Regions from separate parts of the Modestobacter sp. SYSU DS0511 genome, predicted to be linked through region 1. Evidence: riboswitches for the same ligand, from Rfam matches in the RefSeq annotation. Region 1 holds a riboswitch; each other region holds the start of a gene.
The links. A riboswitch is a leader RNA that binds a small molecule or an ion and turns the genes downstream of it on or off. The one in region 1 is predicted to bind cyclic di-AMP.

Region 1 (4,203 bases):
CAACGACGTCTCGCCGCCGTGCAGCCAGTGGATCAGGTGGTGCACATCGCACCACCAGGTCGGGGCACCGCAGCCGGTGAACACACACCCCTTGTCCCGCCGTTCCACCGCCTTGCGGAGTCCGGGGGTGACGACCCGGTGGTTCCGCCCCAGGTCCAGCGGGGTGCCGTCGGGGCCCATCACGATCCGGGAGATGCTCCCGTCGCAGGCCAGCCAGCGGGCACGGGCGGCGGAGATGCTGGCACCGAACCCGGTCTGCGCGGCGCCGGGGCCAGTGGCCGGATCGACTGCATCGTCCAGGTCCAGCTGCAGCACCACGTGCGGCTTCACCGTCCGCAGCGTCGGCAGGCCACCGGAGGCGAGCTGGTTGTCGCAGAGCTGCACGAACGCATCAGCCTGCTGCTGCGCGCGGGTGCGGGTGTCGCCCTTGGGCCGGTTGGCCTGCACGATCGACTCGATCGCCGCCTGCAGCTTCTCCCCACCCACCGCGTCCAGGTCGAACCGGCCGGTGACGCTGCCGTCAGCGTGCTTGGCCATCGACAGCCGCCGCCCCTCCGTGGGGTCAGGCTCGGGCCCGTCGGGGTCCAGCGCCTCGATGAACGCCCGCACCGCCACCCCGAGCGAGGCGTGCGGCGCCTCCCGAGCCACATCCGCCCACGCGGTGTCGAACGCGCCCAGGTCGATCCCCTGCTCCTGAGCACGCGCCCGCTCCGGTTCCCCCACCGCGCTCGCCACGACGTCGACCTGCGCGGCGGTGACCTCCCCGGCAGCGAACCCCGCAGCCAGCGCCGGCAGGTGCTCCAACACCCGGCCGGCCCGCACCACCCGCGACGCCTCGCCCGCCGACAACCACCGGTGCCCGATCAGCCACGACCGCATCGACGCCAACCCGTCGCGCTCGACGGCCTGCGCGAGCTCGGCATGCCGCACCGTGCGGGCCAGCTCCGCCGCCACCCGGTTCTGCAGCCGCACCAGCTCGCCCACCCTGTCCAGCAGCTCACCATCGCCGAACGCGTGCAGGTCCTCGGCCGCCAGCGCGTCCAACGCCGACTGCAACGGCGACCCGAACAGCCCCTCCAGGTCATCCGGGGACAGCTCCGCGACCACGTTCGGCGCAAGGGGGTCCAGCGTCATCGAGTCGCTCACGGACACCTCCCCGTCATTCGAACGTACGTTCGAATACTACTGCGATCGGCGCCTCACCACCACCCGAACCAGCAGGTCAAACGCCTGTCCACAGGTCAGACAACCCCCTTGACGGCAGCGGCCCGACCGCTCACGACCGAGCCATCTCCCAAGGGTCGGGCCGTTCGCCAGCTGGTTAGGTCGTGAACACGAAGCGTCGTCACGCGCCGTCCATTCATCAGTTCGCAACGTCCCGAGACACGCCGGGGACAGCTTCACGTTTGCCACGGTCACGACGGCGAGTCGCAGTCGGAGACCGTCCGGATCCGGCCGACGACGGCGGCTGCGGACCACCAGATCGCCACCTAGCGTCGTCGCGGCCGACCGGGTCCGACCGTCACCGCACCTGGTGACACCCGGACGGCACCGCCGAACCGGACGTCGGCCGCGCATGCTGCAGCCGTCGCCCGGACCGGGGACCCACCGCAGTTCTGGGGTGAAGCTCGGCCGCACGCACGTGTGGCCGTGCCGGGCGAGTTCCCCGCCCGAACCCGTCAGCTAACTCGGTAGGCGGTTGAGGAGAACAAGGAGAACTCGTCGTTCCATGACGGCCCTGCGCACCACCTCTGCTCGTCGTTCCACCCGCTCGGCGGCCAAGGGCGCGCTGATCGCGTTGCTCACCGGCGCCGGCGTGGTGCTCACCCCGCTCGCCGCCCAGGCCAACGCCGGGGGCGCCGCCCCGCCGGCCCCGGCCCCGGCTCCGATCGCCGCGCCGGTCGCGGCCGCGGCCGCACCGACCTCCGCCGCCCAGGTGGTCATCGACACCGCGATGGCCCAGCTCGGCAAGGCCTACGTGTGGGCCGGGGCCGGTCCGAACGTCTACGACTGCTCGGGCCTGACCCAGTTCGCCTTCCGGGCGGCCGGCGTCGACCTGCCGCACTCGTCGCGGATGCAGTCCACGATGGGCGTGCACGTCGACCGGGCGCACCTGCAGCCCGGTGACCTGGTCTTCTACTACTCCCCCGTCGGGCACGTGGGCATCTACCTGGGCGACGGGCTGATGGTCCACGCCCCCAGCGCCGGTGACGTGGTCCGCGTCGCCAGCATCGACATGTGGGGCTACAACACCGCGCGTCGGCTGGTCTGAGTTCCGCCCCTCCGGGTCGCCACGGCGACCCGGAGGGGCGGCAGGCCGTCAGTGGTGCGCGTTCTCGGTGTGCGTGAGGTCGCCGTAGTCGTCGGGGAGCTGGTCGAGCACGTGCAGGTACTCGGCGCCCACCGCCTCGCGGAGCCCGGCGGTGACCGCACGCGCGTGCTGCCGCGCCTGCTCCGGGGTGCAGCCCTGCCCCTCGAGTTCGGCGACACGGCCGTAGAACTCGGTCAGGCCGAAGCGCTCGACCGACCCGTCGGTGGGCATCGCCGAGGCGAGCTCGGGCGGCAGCTGGGCGGCCAGGTCCTTCGCCTCGGTCGACAACCGCTGCCCGAGCACGGTCAGGGTGGCCCGGACGGCCTGCTCGGCGTGCTCGTGATCGGGGATCCGGGCCGACTGCTGCACCGCGGACACGAACTCCTGCGTCTTCATCTCGTCCTCCCGTCTGTCGTTCCTGCTGGTCCGGAGCGCGCTCGTCGCGCGTCCGGTCTCGGGTCCGGCGGTCAGCCGACCCGGAGGTCGTCGAGCTCACCGGCGCGCAGGGTCAGCCCCAGGCCGGGCTCCACCACGCACCGGCGTCCGTCGATGTCGAGGGACTCCAGCCGGTGGCAGTACCGGCTCCAGTCCAGGACGACGGCGGCGTTCGTCGTCTGCCCGGACAGGCTGGTGCCGCCGCCCCGGGACAGCAACGGGACGCCGTGTTCCCGGCAGACCGCCGCGGCCTCGACGGCGGCGTCGACCGTGCGCGGTTCGACCACGCCCAGCGGCGGGACCCGGTAGTTGGACGCGTCGGTCGAGTAGGCAGCGCGGGTGCCGGCGTCGAACCGGACCTCGCCGTCGACGCGCCGGCGCAGGTCAGCGTCCAGCGCCGACACGTCGACCCGGGAGTCGTCCGCCCCGTCCCACGGCCGGACGGTCGGCGATGGGAGGTGTGCGGTCGACATGGTCAGCTCCGGTTGGGCAGGAACTCCTGCATCTTGTTCTTGGTGCCCTGCTTGACCACGCCCCAGGCGTCCTCGTCGCCCTTGAGCAGCGACTTCGCGGTGTCGGTCATCTGCTCGAGCGTCGCGTGCGGCGGGATCGGCGGAACGTCGGCGTCGACGTGCACGTCGAGCAGCGCCGGCCGGCCGGCAGCCAGCGCACAGTCCCAGGCCGGGCCGACCTGCTCCGGGTCGTCGACCGTGATCGCCTCGAAGCCCAGCCCGGCGGCGAAGTCGGCGTAGGAGACCTCGGGCAGCGTCTGCGAGTCGGCGAACTTCGGCGCCCCGCCCATCGCCCGCATCTCCCAGGTGACCTGGTTGAGGTCGTTGTTGTGCAGCACCGCGACCACCAGGCGCGGGTCGCGCCACTCCTGCCAGTAGTGGGCGATCGTGAGCAGCTCGGCCAGGCCGTTCATCTGCATGGCGCCGTCACCGGCGAAGGCGATGACCGGTCGGTCGGGGTGGCCGAACTTGGCGCCGATTCCGTACGGCACGCCCGGGCCCATGGTGGCCAGGGTGCCGGACAGTGAGCCGCGGTTGTCCGGGCCGAAGCGCAGGTGCCGGGCGTACCAGTTGGCGGCGGAGCCGGAGTCGGCGGTGATGATGGCGTTGCCGGGCAGCCGGCCGTTCAGCTCGGAGAACAGCCGCATCGGGTTGACCGGATCGGCGTCGGTGTTCGCCCGCTTCTCCATGATCTCCCACCAGCGGCGGATGCCGTCCTCGATGCCCTCGCGCCAGGACCGGTCCTGCTTGCGCTCCAGCAGCGGGATGAGCGCGCGCAGCGTGGTGGCCGCATCGCCGACGAGGTTGAGCTCGTACGGGTACCGCATCCCGATGAACTTGGCGTCGTGGTCGATCTGCACGCCGCGGGCCTGGTCGTACTCCGGAAAGAACTCGCTGTAGGGCAGGTTCGAGCCCACCGTCAGCAGCGTGTCGCAGTCCTTCATC
Region 2 (4,203 bases), on a different contig from region 1:
GCGGCGAAGCCGCCCAGCCCGCTGACCGCACCGCCGCGCACGGTGCCCCCGGACGACGCCGCGACCACCCGCGGGTGCGCCGTCGCCACGCCCCAGGTGCCGGCCTGCTCCGGGTCGGTGGCCACCGGCCAGGAGAGGTCGCCGTGGAAGATGTGCCCGCCCGGCATCGCCAGCGCGGCCTCGACGTCCAGGGGTGAGGCCGCCTGCAGGCACGGCCGGCCCTCGGCGTCGGTGGCCAGGCAGTCGGCCAGCGGTTCGGTGAGGTGGTCGTCGAGCTGCGCGACCACCCGGCGCACCGCCTCCTCGCGGGTGCCCACCGGGTCGGTCGCGTAGAGCTCGGCCGGGGTGTGCAGCCCGAAGAGGGTCAGCGTGTGCAGCCCGGTCGCCCCGGTGATCGACGGGTCGGTCAGCGAGTGGCAGTACACCTCGAACGGGACGACGTCGGGCAGCCGCCCGGCGGCGGCCTGGGCGTAGGCGGCGTCGATGGCCGACGCGGACTCGTCGACGTGCACGGTCCCGCTGAACACCCGGTGCGGGTCGTCCCCGGAGCGCAGCCCGGGCAGCCGCCGCAGCACCATGTTGACCTTGAGCTGCGAGCCCGAGGGCCGTGGCGTGGCCGGCGCGCCGAGCAGCTCGTCGAGCACGGCCGGCGCGGCGCCGCCCACCACGTGCCCGGCGTCGGCCGCGTGCGCCGTCCCCTCGTCGTCGGTCCAGTGCACCGTGACCCCGTCGGCGCGGGCCTCGATCGCGGTGGCGGTGGCCCGGGTGACCAGCCGGGCGCCCGCCGCGCGGGCGGCGGTGGCGATCGCGCCGCTGACCGCGCCCATGCCGCCCACCGGCACCCGCCAGCGGCCGGTGCCGTTGCCGACCAGGTGGTAGAGGAAGCAGCGCCCGGCCAGCCCGTCGGCCGCGTGCACGTCGGCGAAGGTGCCGATCAGGCCGTCGGTGAGGACGATGCCGCGCACGTCGTCGTCGGACAGGTGGTCGGCGACGACGTCGGCCAGCGGACGCTCGCGCAGGTCGCGCCAGATGCCCGGGTCGCGCAGCCGGCCGGCGAGCTCCGCCTCGCTGGGCAGCGGCTCGGTGAACGTGGGCGCCAGGTCCTCGGCCAGGGTGGCCAGCCGGCCGTAGAACCGCTGCCAGCCGGCCAGCTCGGCGTCCCCGCCGGTGAGCGCGCGGAAGGACGCCGCCGTCGCCGGCCCCTCGTCCCGCTCGACCAGCAGGCTCCGGTGCCGGCCGTGGCGGCGCAGCGGCGTCCAGGACGCGACCGCGCGGTCCCGCAGGTCCAGCGGCAGGCCCAGGTCGGTGACGATCCGGTCGGGCAGCAGGCTGACCAGGTAGGAGTACGCCGAGAGCCGGACGTCGACGCCGGGGAACACGTGCTGGCTGATGGCGGCGCCGCCGAGCACGTCCCGCTGCTCGAGCACGAGCACCGACCACCCGGCGCGCGCCAGGTAGGCGGCGGCGACCAGCCCGTTGTGCCCACCCCCGACGACGACCGCGTCGTAGCGGGCCGCGGTGCTCACGCCAGCTCCCGGGCGAGGAAGACCGCGTGCGGGTCGTCGGCGCCGACGTAGTGCCCGAACGCCTCGACCGGCCGGTAGCCCGTCGACCGGTACAGCGCGATCGCCTCCGGCTGCCGGACGCCGGTCTCCAGCCGCACCGTCGTCCACCCGCGGGTCACCGCCTCGGTCTCCAGCCCGGCGAGCAGCAGCCTGGACACCCCTCGCCCACGGGCGCCGGGGACGACGTACATCCGCTTGATCTCCGCCTCGTCCGGCCCCAGCGGGCGCAGCGCGCCGCAGCCGATCGGGGTGCCGTCGTCGTCGCGGGCGAGCAGCACCACCGCGACGTCGGCGGCGGACGGGGGCACCCCGGGTTCGCCGGCGCCGTCGTAGCGGGCGCGCAGCTCGACCTGCTGGGCGGCGGTCAGCGCGACGACGTCCGGGTCGTCCCAGGGGGCGGTGGCGAGGGTCGGCACCCGGTCATCCTGGCGCGCCGTGCTCCGGCTCCCTCTACCAGGTCCCCGGGCCAGGGCCGGCGACCGCCACGCCGGGGGAGTACCCAGCCCCTGATGCGGTGGCGGCGCGGGGTGTGGAGCCGCTGGCGGAGCGTGACGGGAAGGGGTCGGCAAGGTGCTGAGGGGCGCGGTTCGAGACCGGCGACCGCGCCGTCCGGTGCGGGATGCAGGCGCCCAGTTCAGGTCGCGTGTCGGCGTCCCGGGCGCGGGTGAGGTGGGGGGCCGTGGGCGGCGGTGACCCACAGGCCCGGCGCGCCAGTCACGCTCGGTGAGCGTGTCGCAGCACACCCACGGAGTTTCTCAACAAAATCGCAAAGGACCTTTGTCACGAGCCCATAACGCCCTTACGGTGGGCGACGGTCCGGACGGGCACCTCAGCCACCTCTCGGTGGCGACCGACCAGACCGCCGCCGAACTCCGCGGCCCGTGCACTCCGGCGGGCCAGGGGACCGGGGACCCACCGCAGCACTGGGGTGAAGCACTGAGCGGCCCGATCGGACCGCACGTGCCGGGTGTCTTCCCATCCGAACCCGTCAGCTAACTCGGTAGGCGGCACGTTGGAAGAAAGGACCACCCGCCGAACATGGCGAGTTCGCTCAACCCTGCCCGCCGCGGGTCCACTTCCCGCCGGGCCGTCGTCACCTTCTTCGCCGCCGGGGCGCTCGTCGCCACCACCCTGCTGGCTCCCGCGCCCGCCGCGGCCGAGCCCACCACCTCCGCCGAGGCGGCCACGCTGGTCGCCGAGCGCGCGCACGACCTCGAGGTCGTCACCGAGCAGTTCAACCACGCCCGCGTCGAGCTCGAGGCCACGCAGGCCGAGGTCGACGCCGCCGCCGCCCAGGTCGAGGCCGCCGAGGCCGCCCTGGCCGGCGCCCGTGACCGGGTCCGGGAGGTCGCCCGCAGCGCCTACACCGGCGACCAGCTGAGCACCCTGCAGGCGATGCTCACCAGCGAGTCCGCCGACGAGCTGATGGACCGCGTCGGCACGCTGGGCTCCATCGCCGACCACAACAACGGGATCCTGGGCGAGGCCGTCGCGGCCGACGAGCAGGCCACCGAGGCCCAGGCCGCGGCCGAGGCCGCCGCCACCGAGGCACAGGCCCAGCTGGACCGGGTCGAGCAGCAGCGCACCGACCTGAACAAGCAGATCGCCGAGTACCAGGCGATGTACGAGCGGCTCTCCGCCGCGGAGCAGGCCGCCTCCCGGGCCGAGGCCGAGCGGCGGCACGCCGCTGAGGCCGCCGCGGCCGAGCAGGCATCGGGCTCCGGCTCCGGGTCGGGTGGGGGCGGCAACGCCGCCCGCGCCGCAGCCCCGGCCGCCCAGGCCCCGTCCGCCCCGGTCGTCGCCTCCAGCGGTGCCGCGGCGACCGCGGTCAGCACCGCCATGGCCCAGCAGGGCAAGCCCTACGTCTGGGCCGCCGCCGGCCCGGGGTCGTTCGACTGCTCCGGTCTGGTGCAGTACGCCTACGCCGCCGCCGGCATCTCCCTGCCGCACTCCAGCCGGGCCCAGGCGAGCATGGGTCGTGCGGTCTCCCGCGGAGAGCTGCAGCCGGGCGACCTCATCGCCTTCCGCAGCCCGGTCAGCCACATCGGCATCTACATCGGCAACGGCCAGATGGTGCACGCGCCGACCTCCGGCGACGTCGTCAAGGTCGCCAGCATCGACGCGGTCAGCCCGATCACCGCGATGCGCCGCATCGCCGGCTGACGCCAGCGCTCCAGCACGAACACCGGTGCCCCGGTCGCCTCTCGGCGGCCGGGGCACCGGCGTCTCCGCGTCGTGCAATGGCCCCTCCCGGGTCCCGCCCTGAGCTCGCGAAGGGTGGGGAGGAGGGTCTTCATCACATCCGGGAGACTGCGGCACCGGTGGTTCGTTGTCCCCGGTCGTGGCTGCCCGACTGCTCGCCCCCGCCCCCGTCGCCCGCACGTTCCGCGTCGTCGCCGTCGCCGAGGCGGTGTCCTGGGTGCTGCTCCTCGCCGGGATGTTCGTCAAGTACGTGCCGAAGACCTCCGAGGTCGGCGTCCAGGTGTTCGGCCCGGTGCACGGTGCGGTCTTCATCGCCTACGTCGCGGTGACGCTCGTCGCCTGGCGGGTGCTCGGCTGGTCCCTCGGCACCACCGTCCTCGCGCTGGCCGCCTCGGTGCCGCCGCTGGTGACCCTCTGGTTCGAGCACTGGGCCCGC
Region 3 (4,203 bases), on a different contig from region 1:
ACGACGAGCCGGCCAACTCGCCGGGCCGCCACGTCCAGTGACCGGCTGAGCTGCTGCGCGAGCCAGGCCTCGGGCGGCCCGCTCAGCGTTCCACCGGGTGGGCTCGGTCCTCGTCCTCGGCGAGCTCCTGCGGCACCACTGCGGCCAGGCACCGCCGAATGCCCTCGACGATGCTGCTGGCGGTGAAGAGATCGTCCTCGGTCTCCCGCCGAGCCGCCCGGAGCTCGTCGACCAACCGGTGCAGGGCCTCGTAGCCCTTCCGGGTGTCCTCTGGGTCCGCGCTCGGACCGCTCATGCTGCGCAGCACCTCGCCCAGCTGGGCCAGAGCCGCAGCCGCCGGCCGGCGGAGGGAGGGGCCCAGCGCCACCCGGTCGTTCTCGGCGACCTCCGTGTCGGCGATCAGCTGGGTCAGGTCCTCGATCAGGAGGGCCAGGCCCTCCAGAGCACGCGCCTGCGCGTAGAGCCGGTCGGCGTCCGACTGGTACCTCCTCACCCGTCGGTTGCCGCGCCGGGCCTCGCCGGCCTGCTGGACCGCCGAGCGCATCTGGTCGAGGACCGGGTCGACCGCACGCATCCGGTCGCGCCACTCGTGCCGGCTCGGCGGGTGGTCCCGCTGCAGCCCGTCGGCGAGGTCGGCGAGCTGCCCCGCCAGCGTCTCCCGCAGCCGGTGCATCTCCGTCTGGGCCGGGCCGAGAGGGACGGGCGGGAAGGCCACGGTCACCCCCAGCCCCACCAGGGCGCCCAGCAGCACCAGACCGACGAGCGCGAGGACGTACCCGGTCGGGTCGTTCCCCCCGAAGACCAGCGCGAACAAGGCCGTGGTCGGGACCCAGCTGCCGGCGTTGCCCAGCCGCCGCCACGTCCCGAGCAGCATGCCGACCCTACCGCAACGGAGAGTGCGACCACGTCGGGCATCGGGAGCTCGGTCAGCACCATCCCGAGCACCCCGCCCACGACGAGCGCCAGCGTCACCTCCGCCGACTCGCGGACCGATCCGGCCAGCGTCACCGCGGACGTGACCACGGCTCCGAGGGGGGCGTAGAAGGGGTAGTCGGCGAGCGGCTCCGGGAGGGGGTGGCCAGCGCCCACGCGAGCGCGGCCGCCACGGCCGTCTTCAGCCCCAGCACCAGGCGCGGATGCCGGTCCCAGAAGCGCAGTGGCGCCGTGGGCCCGTCGGCAGGGCCGCCGCCTGCTCGTGTGCTCGGCATCGGGCCATCCTCGCCGATGCGCTCCCACCGACGTCCGGGACGCACATCGGGCGTCGGGACGGTGCGACCGCGGGTCTCGACCATCGTGCGCGAGGGCCACCCGCCGGGTGCGTCCACGCGCGCCGGGCGGCCTCCGGGCGCGGCGCGCCGGAGCGACGTCGTCGGCGGTCATCCCGGGGTGCTGAGCGGGCACGCGCTCTGCGGGGGCTGCTACGGCGCGGGCCGCAACCGGGTGCCGAGCCCGGGAGAGCGCCGGCCGGGTCCTCGCATCACCCGCGCAGCCGGTCCCACCGCGGGGACCGTCAGCCGGGCGCCGGGTCGGACGAACGCCCCTGCCCGGTCACAGCCGGGCAGGGGCGCCTCGTCGACGGTCCGGCCTCAGCGGGCCACCACGGCGGGTGTCAGCCGGGCAGGAACGACACGTGCGGGTGGTCCATGTGGTTGGCGGTGGGCGACCCCCGGTCCGCCATGCCCTGCCACGTGCCCGTACGGACCTGGTAGATCCGCTGCTGCCAGATCACGTACTCGACCCGGAACCGGGCGGCGTTGTCGATGACGTACTGGGTGACGGCGTCTCCCTTGGCCTGGTCCGTGTGGACCATGAAGTCGGCCGCGAGGTCCTGCGTCGGGCTGTGGCCGGGCCGGGTCACGACCGTCCCGACGCCGAACCGCTCGGCGACCTCCTGGACGACGGGGCGGACGTGCGGAGCCCACACGTCGTACGCGCCCGCACTCGCCGCCGGAGCCGCGGGAGCCGCGGGAGCGGCTGGGGCGGCACGGTCGGCACTCCGACTGGCCGGCCGCTCCGCGATACGAGGCGCCGCGGCAGCCACCGCGCCGCCGAACGCGAGTCGCTGACCGACCCGCAGGGTGTTCGGGTCCGCGCCGATGACCTCCCGGTTGAGCGCGTACGCCTGCTGCCAGGTGATTCCGTGGGCGGCCGCGATCCTGCCGAGCGTGTCGCCCGCCCGGACGACGTACTCCCCCGACGCGCTCTGCGGGGTCACGGCCGGAGCCGCGGGTGCCGCACCGGTGCCGCCGATGGTGAGCACCTGACCGACGCGCAGGCGGTTCGGGTCGGCGCCGACTCTGCCGGCGTTGTCCGCGTAGATGGTCTGCCACGTGGTGCCGTGGGCCGCGGCGAGGGTGCTGAGGGTGTCGCCAGGAGCGACCGTGTGCTCCGCGGCGTGCGCCGGGGCGGCCACCGCGAGGGGGACGGCCACTGCTGCCACGACCGTCAGGGCGGGACGGGTCACGGACGCCATGCTCGGGCGCCGGGTGGGACGGAGGTTCCGTCCCGGGTGTCGCTGTGCCATGGATGTGCGCCTCTCACCGCCTGCGGAGTTAGCTGTCGGGTTCGGGCGAGAGCTGCCCGGCCGCGGATGCGGCTTCACCCCAGGGCCCGGAGGCCCGGTGCTGCGAGGTGGGTCCCCCGCGCCTGCCCGTCGTGTCGTCTGGTCCGGTGACGGTGGGCAGGTTCGGCGGGCCGCCATCCGGGGTCCTCCGCATTCGGTGGACGAGCGCACGGTAGGCAGACGGCGATCGGCCACGGCAGTCCCCCGGTCGCCTCCACCGGGCTCTGGAACGGGGAGGGCCGCAAGGCCGCCGACGTACCTCCTCGGCGGCCGCCGGACGCGCCTGGCCTGCGCTTTCCGCCGCTCGCGACCTGCCCGCACGCCAGCGGTGGGCACCGGCGCGGCGCTGGCCGCTCACGGGTTTGGTTGCAGACTCGACCTACTTTCCGTCGGTATGTCGTGACCCACCGCAGTCACTCGGCGCGCGTGCCACGGCGACCTCGGCGGGCGTCGGCGGCGGTCGGTCCAGGTGCCCGGCCACCGGCGGGGAGACGGGAACGGCCCCGGCCGTCCTCCTCGGGAAGGAGGTCGGCCGGGGCCGTCCGGGCCGCTCGGCGGCGGGGCGCGGTCGCCGGATCGGCGATCAGGCCCGCCGACCGCCGGTGAAGCGGCTCAGCAGTCGCTTGAGCAGGTTGGCCTTGATGAGTCCGGAGATGAGGCCCATGTCCGTTTCCCCTCCAGTAGGTCGACGCTCTCCGGGCACTACCCGCCGCGGCCGCGGACATCAGGTCCGGGCCGAACGAGCGGGACGTCTCCGCCGGGAGCGACTGCGCCTTCCGCCGCGCGGCGGCCCTAGCATCGCCCCGTGGACCAGCAGGCACTGATGTCGATCGTCCAGCGCTACTGGGACGGGCTGTGGAACCGGCGCGACCTGACGGTGATCGACGAGCTCATCGCCGAGCCCTACGTGCGGCACTCCTCGGCCGGTACCCGGTCGCTGACCCGTGCCCAGTTCAAGCGCGAGGTGCGCGAGTCCTGGCAACTGCTGCACGACCCCGCGACCACCGTCGACGACCAGGTGACCGCCGAGGACCGGATCTGGACGCGGGCCACCACCACCGGCCTCAACCTGGACACCGGGCAGACGTCGGTGGTCACCTGGCTGGTGGTGCACCGGGTCGCCGACGGCCAGATCGCCGAGTCGTGGAGCGCCACCCTGCCCGGCGTCGACTGGCGCTGACCCCGCGCCCGGCGCGGACCGGGACTCCGGCGCGCCGGGAGCTCAGCCCAGGTCGCGCAGCCGGTTCGCGCCGGCCATCCGGCGCCGGCTGAGGACCGCGTACAGGGCGACGAAGGCGAGCACGCCGGCGCCCATCCCGATCAGCGTCCACCGCAGGCCGATGAGGTCGGCGAGCAGGCCCAGCGGGAGTGCGGCGATGCCGAACGCGCTGAAGCTGAGCATGATCAGCCCCTGCACCCGCCCGTGGTACTCCATGTCCGACAGGGCGATGAGCTGCGACTGGTTGGTGGTCTGGAAGCCGAGCATCGACGCGCCGACGGCGAGGAGCACGACCACTGCGACGTAGGCGTTGGGCGCGATCGCCAGCGCGCAGATGGCGAGGCCGAAGACGGCGCCGGACCCCACCAGGACCCGGGTCTGCCGCACCCACGAGGTGCGCCGGCCCAGCAGCAGGCCCGCC

Region 2: another riboswitch for cyclic di-AMP. It lies ahead of ACI783_RS08525 (NlpC/P60 family protein); the one in region 1 lies ahead of ACI783_RS16930 (C40 family peptidase).
Region 3: another riboswitch for cyclic di-AMP. It lies ahead of ACI783_RS00875 (LysM peptidoglycan-binding domain-containing protein); the one in region 1 lies ahead of ACI783_RS16930 (C40 family peptidase).

The regions. Positions count from the first base shown of each region.
Region 1 is NZ_JBJGZY010000041.1:25,543-29,745, forward strand. It holds gene ACI783_RS16925 (DUF222 domain-containing protein) at 1-1,146, opposite strand, end outside; cyclic di-AMP (ydaO/yuaA leader) riboswitch at 1,568-1,712, shown strand; gene ACI783_RS16930 (C40 family peptidase) at 1,730-2,272, shown strand; gene ACI783_RS16935 (DUF2267 domain-containing protein) at 2,321-2,707, opposite strand; gene ACI783_RS16940 (FAD-binding oxidoreductase) at 2,779-3,219, opposite strand; gene ACI783_RS16945 (thiamine pyrophosphate-requiring protein) at 3,222-4,203, opposite strand, start outside.
Region 2 is NZ_JBJGZY010000013.1:16,635-20,837, forward strand. It holds gene ACI783_RS08515 (phytoene desaturase family protein) at 1-1,526, opposite strand, end outside; gene ACI783_RS08520 (GNAT family N-acetyltransferase) at 1,523-1,981, opposite strand; cyclic di-AMP (ydaO/yuaA leader) riboswitch at 2,419-2,588, shown strand; gene ACI783_RS08525 (NlpC/P60 family protein) at 2,604-3,728, shown strand; gene ACI783_RS08530 (DUF3817 domain-containing protein) at 3,907-4,203, shown strand, end outside.
Region 3 is NZ_JBJGZY010000001.1:190,606-194,808, reverse strand. It holds gene ACI783_RS00880 (hypothetical protein) at 83-874, opposite strand; gene ACI783_RS00875 (LysM peptidoglycan-binding domain-containing protein) at 1,610-2,464, opposite strand; cyclic di-AMP (ydaO/yuaA leader) riboswitch at 2,527-2,683, opposite strand; gene ACI783_RS00870 (ester cyclase) at 3,369-3,743, shown strand; gene ACI783_RS00865 (MFS transporter) at 3,786-4,203, opposite strand, start outside.